DNA from 3 places in the Rhodococcus huquni genome. Region 3 is predicted to be linked to each of the others. Evidence: riboswitches for the same ligand, from Rfam matches in the RefSeq annotation. Region 3 holds a riboswitch; each other region holds the start of a gene.

Region 1 (3,273 bases), on a different contig from region 3:
GCTTCGACGCCTTCCCAGGCGAAGAACGACACCGTGAAGTCGGCTTCACCCGAGTACACGGCCTCGTACGCGGAGGTGCCGAGCGTGACCGTCTCGAACTCGCCTTTGCCGCCGTCGTTTCTGATGATCTGCCGTAACGTCTCGGCGGCGTCGGCGTCGCCGAACCCCGCGAACACCTTCCCGTCGAGATCGCGCGGGCGGGTGATGTCCGGACGGTCGGCCTTCACCGCGATGCCGGTTGCCCAGTGCTGCAGCGGCGCCATGACGGAGACCGTTTGCGCGCCTGCTGCTTTCGAGAAGGTGGACGAACTCTGGAAGCCGACCCCGAACTCGGCATTTCCCGAGTCGACGAGGGTATCCGGCGAGGTGCTGTTGTACGGCAGTACTTGCACGTCGAGGCCCGCGTCGGCGAAATAGCCCTCTTGCAGGGCGACGTACAGCCCGGTGTGGTTGGTGTTGGGGGTCCAGTCGAGGGCGAAGCGGACGGTGTTCGGCGACTGCTCCGTACCGCAGCCGGCAAGGGCGCCCATCGCAGCGACGGCGACCAGTGCAACAGCGGCAATTCGACGGATCGTCGATGCGGCCCTCACGACGCGGGCCAGGACTGGGGGTGGAGCGGCGCGTCCCAGAACATCAGTTCGTACCGGGCAGCGACCACGAAAGCCTCGAGCATGGCGCCGCGCACCTCATCGGTAGCCGCAGCGGCGGCATCGTCGACCAGTTCACGGGCTTTGGCGACCTCGAGGTGAAACTCCTCTGCGTCGTACGTCGTGACCCACCGCGCGTACGGATGAGAAGGATCGGCCGCGAGTACGTCGTGCGCACGGGCCGCAAGTCGTCGGCCGACGTCGGCGTAGATCCAGAAGCAGGGTAAAGCTGCCGCAGCTGCGACCGCGTAAGGCTCGGTGGCCGCGGTGGCAGTCAGGTAGGAGGTGTACGCGAGGCACGCCGGTGTGGGCTGTGGTTCCACATCGGACTCCGGCAGTGTTCCGCTGGTCAGTAGCTCTCGGTGCAGTGCGGCCTCGACGGTGGCGGACTCCACGGCGGCGCCGGCCCAGAATCCGGTCGCTTCGGGAGTCGGCGCATGGGCGGCAACGAGAGCAAGCGTCTTCGCGTACTGGGTCAGGTACAGGAAATCCTGTTCGATATAGGTGCGGAACACCTCGAGCGGCAGCGTGCCGTCACCGAGACGCCGCAGAAATTCGAGATCGTCGATCCCGGCGCGGACCACTTTCGCCGCATCCCAGAGACGATCGGTGAAACGGGGCGACCCCGCCACCTCCGTATGGACAGACGTATTCACAGCTTCGACATCCCTTCGTCAGCATTACCTGAGCAGGTTCCCGGGTGTGATCTCAGCCCCGCATGTGCGGAGCACCCCGTGTCAGAACGAGGAGACCATAGCAGCCGGCGGCTCGCCAGCGCTCCTGCGAGCCCGAGAGTTGGTAGGTTGGCGAGAAGATTCCTGTACGCCTCGCGTTAGGAGATTCGCACGTGAAGGCAGGCTCGTCGGACGTCACTCATGTGGTGCGCACCCGGGACGGAGACGTTCGCGGCTACGCGGAGCACGCCGCCGAGGGTGCTGTATATGCGTGGAAGGGCATCCCATACGCTGCCGCACCCGTCGGCAGACTGCGTTTCCGGGCGCCGGTTCGCCCGGAGCCGTGGGACGGAGTGCGGGACGGGCGTGAGTTCGGTCCGATGGCGCCACAGGGCCCGAGTACCGCCGTCCCGATCGACGAGGATCTGAAGTACGACGAGGACTGTCTGTCCCTCAACGTGTGGGCTCCCCGGCCGGACGGCAGGAAGCGTCCCGTGATGGTGTGGATCCACGGCGGCGCCTATTGCCTCGGGTCGTCCGCGCAAGCGATCTACGACGGCCGATCGCTCGCCGAACACGGTGATGTCGTGGTCGTGACCATCAACTACCGGGTCGGCGCTCTTGGATTCCTCGATCTGTCGTCGTTCTCGACCGAGGAGGACACCTTCGAGACCAATTGCGGTCTCCGCGACCAGTTGGCAGCGCTCGAGTGGGTTCGCGAGTGCATCGCCGACTTCGGTGGCGATCCAGAGAACGTCACGGCGTTCGGAGAGTCCTCCGGCGCTGGATCTCTGACCACCCTCATGACGTGCCCGAGCGCCGAGGGGCTCTTTCATCGGGTGATCGCGCAGAGTCCACCCGCGACGTCCGTGTACGGCAGTGAACGCGCTGCTACTGTCGCAAAGCGATTTCTCGACATCATCGACCTGACGTCCGACCGCGCGAAAGAGCTCCGAGAACTGCCGATCGAGGAGATCGTGGCGGCGGGGGACACCCTGGTGGACGAGGTCCCGAGCAAGATCCCCGGGACGTTGGCAATGGCACCGGTGGTGGACCGTGACTTTCTGCCGAAGTATCCGGTCGCAGCGTTTCAGAAGGGCCTCTCGCACCGGATACCGTTGATCATCGGGTCGAACAAGGACGAGGCATCGATCTTCAAGTTCATGAAATCGCCGTTGCTGCCGGTGAGTGCCGACGCGGTTCAGGAGATGCTGCGCGCCATCGCCGCCGATCACCCGGAGCTGTCGGCCTCGCGTATCGCCGACATCCTGTCCGCGTACCCCGACCGGGCGAAACCGAGTGGAGCGTTGGCGATGTCGCGCGACGCCGCGTTCCGGATGCCGGCGCTGTGGGTAGCCGACGCCCACAGCCGGCACTCACCGACGTGGATGTATCGCTTCGACCATGCGACACCGATGCTGAAAGCTGCGCGGGTGGGTGCAGGCCACGCAACCGAATTGCCGTACGTGTTCGGCAACTTCGGGACGTTGAACGTCGACCCCACCTTCTGGATCGGTGGACGCAAGACGGCACTCGGGGTGTCCGGGCGCATGCAACGGCGATGGCTCGCCTTCGCCGCACACGAAGTCCCTGCCGCGCTCGACGGGTCGAAACACTGGCCACCCTATGACGAGACGATGCGAAACACGCTGTTGATCGACACCGTGGACACCGTGGTCGAAGATCCGGACGACGTGTTGCGTGCAGCGTGGGGCGATGAGGTGATGGGCTTCAGCTGACGGCTTCGGGATCCGTCAGGTCGTGTTGCCTACCCGGTCGATCGGGCTCCGGGTCGAGTCCACGAAGACTGGTGAACCCGAGGCACGCGATGCCGAGCACTACGACGGGCACCGCCAATGCGAAGAACGTCGGTTGGACGCCGAGACGGTCGAGCATCGGTCCGGCGAAGACGAAGCCGAGTGGCCCGGCCGCGTATGCCGTGGACGTCATGA
Region 2 (3,273 bases), on a different contig from region 3:
GTATCAAGGTAGCGCACAATTCAATTGTGCACAATGAAAAGTTCGCGCGGCGTGGCTGTGATCTGCGGAGTACCGTCGAGGAAGTGACTATTCGCCTTGGATACCAAATGCCGAACTTCAGTTACTCCAACTCTGTCGCGGACCTTTTTCCGACGGTGATCGCGCAGGCGCGTGAAGCCGAATCCGCCGGTTTCGACACGGCTTTCGTGATGGACCACTTCTATCAGCTCCCCGGCCTCGGTGCTCCGGAAGAGCCGATGCTCGAGGCCTACACGGCCCTCGGTGCACTCGCTACGGCGACCGAGAAGATCCAGCTGTCCGCGCTGGTCACCGGAAACACGTACCGCAATCCTCCGATGCTGGCCAAGACGGTGTCCACGCTGGACGTCGCAAGCGGCGGCCGAGCGATTCTCGGTATCGGCGCCGGGTGGTACGAGCTCGAACATCAGCAGTTCGGATACGAATTCGGCACTTTCACCGACCGTTTCGAACGGCTCGACGAGGCGCTGCAGATCATTGCGCCGATGCTGCACGGGGAGCGGCCGACGTTCGACGGCAAGTGGTATCACGTCGAGAACGCAATCAACGAACCCCGTATTCGCGACGATCTGCCGATCATGCTCGGTGGTGGCGGTGAGAAGAAGACGTTCGCCCTCGCCGCACGCTTCGCCGATCACCTCAACATCATCTGCAACTCCAGTGAGCTGACCCGAAAGCTGGATGCACTCGACGCTCGGTGTTCCGAGGCGAACCGCGATCGATCCACCCTCGAGACCAGCTACCTGGCCTTCGTCATCATCGACGAGGACGGTGATCGGGCACGGCAACTGCAGCACGACTACCTCCTTCGTCAGGGCGTCGATTTGTCAGCCGTCTCCGAGGAGGAGCGAACCGCCGCAACCGAACGCCAGTTCTGCGGTGCGCCCGACGAAGTGGCCGAACAGTTGCAGTCGCGAGTGCTGGACAAGGGAATCGACGGCATCGTCCTGAACCTCGTCGTCAACGGACACGAGCCGGGAATCGTCGAATTGGCCGGCCGTACGGTCAAGCCCCTGGTTGCGTAGCCCCTGTGGTGCATACTGTCTGGAAGTGACACGGGGTGCCGTCCGTTCGGGCGGCTGAGAGCACACCCGTCGAACCTGATCTGGTTGATACCAGCGAAGGGATGTCGCGGTGGTGCGTCGTCGTACGCGTGTCACTTCTGCGGTCTCGTTTCGCTGACCGAACAGAAGGGCAGAGATGCAGATCGATGCACAGACAGTCGTGGTGACCGGTGCCGGACGAGGGCTGGGTTCGGCCGTGGCCCGCGCTTTCGCGCGCGAAGGCGCCAAGGTGGTGGTCAACTACCGCCGCAGCCAGGATGCGGCCGAGGCCTTGGCTACGGAACTGGGAGATCGTGCCGTGTCGATTCGGGCAGATGTCACGGAGCCCGAGCAGGTGGCCGAGATGTTCCGTTCGGCCGAGCAGCATTTCGGCGGTCCGGTCACGACCGTGGTCAACAATGCGCTGGTCGACTTCTCGTTCGACGGGGACGCGCGGGCGAAGGCGGACACCATCGGGTGGGAAGCGTTCGACACGCAACTACGGGGAAGCGTGAAGTCCACCCTGAACACCACACAGGCGGCGCTCGCGGGGATGCGCGCCGCCGGGTTCGGCCGCATCGTGAACGTGGGCACCAATCTCTTCCAGAATCCGGTGGTGCCGTACCACGACTACACCGCAGGAAAGGCGGCTGCGTTGTCGCTCACCCGCACGCTGGCAGCTGACCTGGGACCGGACAACATCACGGTCAACATGGTCTCGGGTGGATTGCTGCGCACGACCGACGCGAGTGCGGCGACACCGGAGGAGGTCTTCGACCTCATCGCCGCCGGCACACCGTTGCAGCGGGTGACGACGCCGGAAGAGTTCGCGGACGCGGTGCTGTTCTTCGCCTCGCCGTGGGCGCGATCGGTCACGGGCCAGAACCTCGTCGTCGACGGCGGCTTGGTGAAGGACTGACATGCCGAGGCAACTGCACTTCAATGCGTTTCTGTTCGGATGCGGCCATCACGGCGCAGCGTGGCGGCACCCGGAATCGGAGGTGGAACGCCTGACGGACATCGCCTACTACGAGGAGCTGGCGCGCACCGCCGAACGTGGTTGCCTGGACGCGGTGTTCTTCGCCGACGGACACTCCGTTCGCGATCCGGCAGGTGGGGGAATGTGGTTCCTCGAACCGATCACGGCGCTGTCGGCGATGGCGCGTGCGACCGACAGGGTCGGCCTGGTGACCACGGTGTCCAGCACGTTCTACACGCCGTTTCACGCAGCCCGTATGTTGGCCTCCCTCGACCACATCAGTGGGGGCCGGGTGGGGTGGAACGTCGTGACGTCTATGTTCGACGCCGAGGCGCGCAATCATGGACTCGAGACGATGCCGGCCCACGACGAGCGCTACGAGCGGGCCGAAGAGTTCGTCGATGTTGCTCTGGCGCTGTGGGATTCGTGGGATTCCGACGCCGTGGTGTTGGATCGTGGTGGACTCTTCGCCGATCCGGACAAGGTTCATCGCGTCGACCATCGGGGGAAGAACTTTCTGGTCGACGGGCCGCTCAACGTCCCGCCCTCACCGCAGGGGTCACCTGTGCTGTTCCAGGCCGGCTCTTCTGAGCAGGGCCGGGCGCTGGCTGCCAAGCGCGCCGAGGGCATCTACGCGGTGGCATACGACATGGCGTCGGCCCGTGCGTACTACTCCGATGTGAAGGCCCGCGTTCGGCGGGAGGGGCGCGACGCCGAGGCCGTGACGATCATGCCGGGACTCGTGACCTACGTCGGATCCACGATGGAAGAGGCGCGCCGCAAGAAGGCGGAACTGGATGCCCTGCTGCCGGTGGAGCAGTCTCTGCGGCAGCTTTCGACATTCGTTCAGCAGGACTGTTCCGAGTGGGAGCTCGATGCACCCGTGCCGACCTTGCCGCCGCTGTCGGAATTCACCGGCCCGCACGGTCGATACGACACCATCCTGCGGATCATCGAGAAGGACTCGCCGACGGTTCGGGAACTGCTCGGCACCCTCGCTGCCGGCGGCGGGCACGCCACGATGATCGGCACACCCGAGTCTATCGCCGACGACATCGAGGAGTGGTTCCGCAGCGGCGGCGCCGACGGATTCAACCTGATGCCACCGCTGTATCCACATGGACTCGACGATTTCGTCGACCAGGTGATACCGGTGCTCCAGCAGCGCGGATTGTTCCGCCGTTCCTACGAGACGGCCACCCTGCGGGAGCA
Region 3 (3,273 bases):
AGTCGTTCGAGCAGTTGGAGGAGTGTGATCGGCTCGGCCAGGTCGTGGTCCGTGCCGTTGACGCTGATACCGATGGGAATCGTCATCCCTCCGACGCGTCCCACACTCTGCTGTTCACTCATCCCCACACCTCATTACGTTCGCCGAATCGTTCGGGATTCGCGCCTGCCGCCTCCACGAGCGCCTCCCCGTCCAACAGTGCCACCGCAGCATCTGCGGTGACCGGTGTCAGCAGGATGCCGTTGCGTCCGTGCCCTGCTGCCACCACAACACGATCGGACAACCGACCGATCAGTGGCAAGTTGTCCGGCGTCATCGGTCGTAGACCGGCCGCCGCTTCCTTCAGCTCGTACTCGCCGATGGCAGGCATCAGCGTCTCCGCATCCGCGATCAAGTTACGAACTCCACTCACCGTGACCTGTGTGTCCTCGCCGGATTCGTACTGGGTCGCTCCCAGGACGATGCCGTCCGCCCGCGGGACCAGGTACGCCGGACGGCCGTGGACGGTGCCACGAATGGTACGTCCCGGAGCGGGTGTCACGCCGGGACGTGACCCCAATCGAAGGATCTCGCCCTTCACGGCGCGTATCGGCAGCGACGGCCAGAGCGTCGGTGACGCCAGCCCGGAGGCGAGGACCACCTGATCCGCGTCGAGATCCCGAAGATCACGTACGTTCTCCGGCACGAATTCGACGCCGGCGCTGCGGGCATTCTCCCGAAGCGCGCGGAGCAACAAACGGTTGTCGACCGCGAGTTCCGAATGCGCGAGCAGCCCGAGTCGCACCTTGGGGCCGAGCATCGGTTCGAGCTCACGGATTCTCGTTCGGTCGACAATTTCCATGTCGTGGCCCTGTCCACCGACCCATTCCGCGATGGTGCGGAGATCGCCGGCATCGGCCGAATCGAGAGCCACCGTGAGCGAACTGGTCGACGTGAACAGCGAGACGTCGGCGCCCACCTCGAGTTCTTTACCGAAATCCGGCCACCGATCGAGAGATGCCGCGCCGAGCGCGAGCACCCTCTCCTCGCCGGGCCACCCCTCGGAGAGTGGGGCGAGCATCCCGCCCGCGACCCACGAGGCACCCGAACCGCTCGCACTGTCGTGGACACGGACGGACCAGCCACGCTGAGCAGCTCGCCACGCGATGGCGAGTCCTATGACACCGCCACCCACTACGGCCAACGACCTGGCCATCGATCCACCTCACTTCCTGCGCCGGCATGATCCGGGTCAGGTCTGACGGTCGGGCCGGCGTGGCCCCTCTCAGCCCCGCGATCCTGGGACTCCCGTGGTAACTGTTACTCCCCAAAGGTTACCGTCATGGCTGTGACCCGCCCACACCGCAACGACATGAACCGCCGCACCCGGCTCGCCGCTTCCCGGTTGTACCTGTGCACAGATGCGCGACGCGAGAAGGGCGACCTGGCCCAGTTCGCGGAGGCCGCGCTCGCGGGTGGCGTCGACATCATCCAACTTCGCGACAAGGGCTCTGCAGGCGAACGCGAGTTCGGGCCCATGGACGCGAAGGACGAACTGATCGCGGTGTCCGTACTCGCCACCGCGGCCCGCAGGCACGGCGCGCTCGTCGCGGTGAACGATCGAGCCGACATGGCGCGGGCCGCCGACGCCGACATCCTGCATCTCGGTCAGGGCGATCTGCCTGTGCCGTATGCGCGGGACGTCGTCGGACCGGACGTGTTGATCGGGCGCTCCACACACAACCGCGCGCAGGCGAGCCTCGCCGCCATCGAGGACGGCGTCGACTACTTCTGCACCGGCCCGCTGTGGGCCACGCCCACCAAGCCGGGCCGCAGTGCCGCCGGTGTCGACCTGGTTCGCTCCACTGCGGACGCACAGCCCACGCGCCCGTGGTTCGCGATCGGCGGCATCGACGAGGAGCGCCTACCGGAGGTACTCGAGGCCGGTGCCGATCGAATCGTGGTGGTCCGCGCCATCACCGCAGCCGCCGACCCGCAGGCGGCAGCGCGGTCTCTCAGCGAAAAACTGCGGAACAACGCCGGTTTGTGAGCCGCTGCCGAACGAATGGAACATTCGTCCGATCTGACTGGACGGGCGTCGCGTTCGTCCCGGGTAGGTCAGTGATCGACGCCCGACACAGGCGGAATGCGCAGCATCATCTCTCGTAGTTGCGGCCACGCGGCCTCGAATCCGGGGTGCAGCGGCAGCGACGTGACCTCGTCTTCGCGAACCCACCGGAGCTCCGTGCTCTCCCGGTTGGGAACGGTGTCGAGTTGACGCACGGCGTCGGCGATCACGGTGGTGTAGCTCCAGCCGCCGTCGACTCGCATGGTGACGATCTCGTCGCGCACCGTGATGCCGTCGCCCACGATTCCGGTCTCTTCTTCTGCCTCGCGTACGGCGGCGTGAGTCGTGGTCTCGTGGCTGTCTCGAGCACCGCCGGGCAGCGCCCACGTGCCGCCCTGATGGCTCCACACCGCGCGGTGTTGCAAAAGCACCGTCAGGGAACCGTCCTCGGCGGGGGCCCGCAGCAGCAGTCCCGCGGCGCCGTGCTTGCCCCAGTGACGACTGCCGTCCGGGCCCGTCGCCCAACCGTCACCGTCACCACGCATCGACTTCCCCTGTCCGACTTCGCGCATCTCTCAGCAGTGCCCACACCCTAGCGGACCTCGGCGATCTCGCCAGAGGACACAGGATCGCGAGTTCCGACGATTCCTGCTTATATGCTCCCAGTGAGGCGGCCGAACGAGAGGGGGTGCGCCCATGGTTCTGCGTGAGGCACCGTCGATCGAGCCGCACGGCAACGAAGCCGTGTCCACAGACGACGAGCCAGGCGACCCCACTTCGCTTCGTCGACGCGAACTCCGTGCCTTTCTGTCCTCCACACCCGCACGGCTCACCGCGCTCGGCACCGTGCTCGTTCTGCTCACGCTCGCAGCCGGCGTCGTCACCGCCACCTCCGTCGAGAACAGGCAGTCCACCCTCGAGACCTCGCTCGCCGAGACGGAACCGCTGGCGAATTCGGCGCAGGATCTCTATGGCGCGCTTTCGGTCGCGGATGCCGCCGCGACCACGGCGTTCATCTCCGGTGGAATCGAGCCGGCAGACGTCCGCGACCGGTACACCCAATCGGTGGGTGTCGCCTCCGCTCAGCTCGTGTACGCGGCCGCCGGCCTCGCGGACGACGACGCGGACAGCCGACGCCTGCTCGCCTCCATCTCGAGCGACTTCACCGTGTACACCGGTCTCGTCGAAACGGCGCGAGCAAACAACCGCACCGGGCACCCCGTGGG

What was found. A riboswitch is a leader RNA that binds a small molecule or an ion and turns the genes downstream of it on or off. The one in region 3 is predicted to bind thiamine pyrophosphate.
Region 1: it holds a riboswitch for thiamine pyrophosphate, as region 3 does, so the genes downstream of both, ACZI8R_RS14395 (TenA family protein) here and thiO (glycine oxidase ThiO) in region 3, are expected to answer to the same signal.
Region 2: it holds a riboswitch for thiamine pyrophosphate, as region 3 does, so the genes downstream of both, ACZI8R_RS12510 (3-oxoacyl-ACP reductase) here and thiO (glycine oxidase ThiO) in region 3, are expected to answer to the same signal.

The regions. Positions count from the first base shown of each region.
Region 1 is NZ_JBUYWE010000007.1:80,763-84,035, reverse strand. It holds gene ACZI8R_RS14400 (ABC transporter substrate-binding protein) at 1-530, opposite strand, end outside; gene ACZI8R_RS14395 (TenA family protein) at 587-1,303, opposite strand; TPP riboswitch at 1,297-1,392, opposite strand; gene ACZI8R_RS14390 (carboxylesterase/lipase family protein) at 1,495-3,060, shown strand; gene ACZI8R_RS14385 (MFS transporter) at 3,053-3,273, opposite strand, start outside.
Region 2 is NZ_JBUYWE010000005.1:276,967-280,239, forward strand. It holds gene ACZI8R_RS12505 (LLM class F420-dependent oxidoreductase) at 84-1,064, shown strand; TPP riboswitch at 1,086-1,183, shown strand; gene ACZI8R_RS12510 (3-oxoacyl-ACP reductase) at 1,240-2,001, shown strand; gene ACZI8R_RS12515 (LLM class flavin-dependent oxidoreductase) at 2,003-3,273, shown strand, end outside.
Region 3 is NZ_JBUYWE010000003.1:485,464-488,736, forward strand. It holds gene thiS (sulfur carrier protein ThiS) at 1-122, opposite strand, end outside; gene thiO (glycine oxidase ThiO) at 119-1,195, opposite strand; TPP riboswitch at 1,193-1,301, opposite strand; gene thiE (thiamine phosphate synthase) at 1,322-2,029, shown strand; partial or broken gene ACZI8R_RS08840 (NUDIX hydrolase) at 2,125-2,592, opposite strand; gene ACZI8R_RS08845 (hypothetical protein) at 2,744-3,273, shown strand, end outside.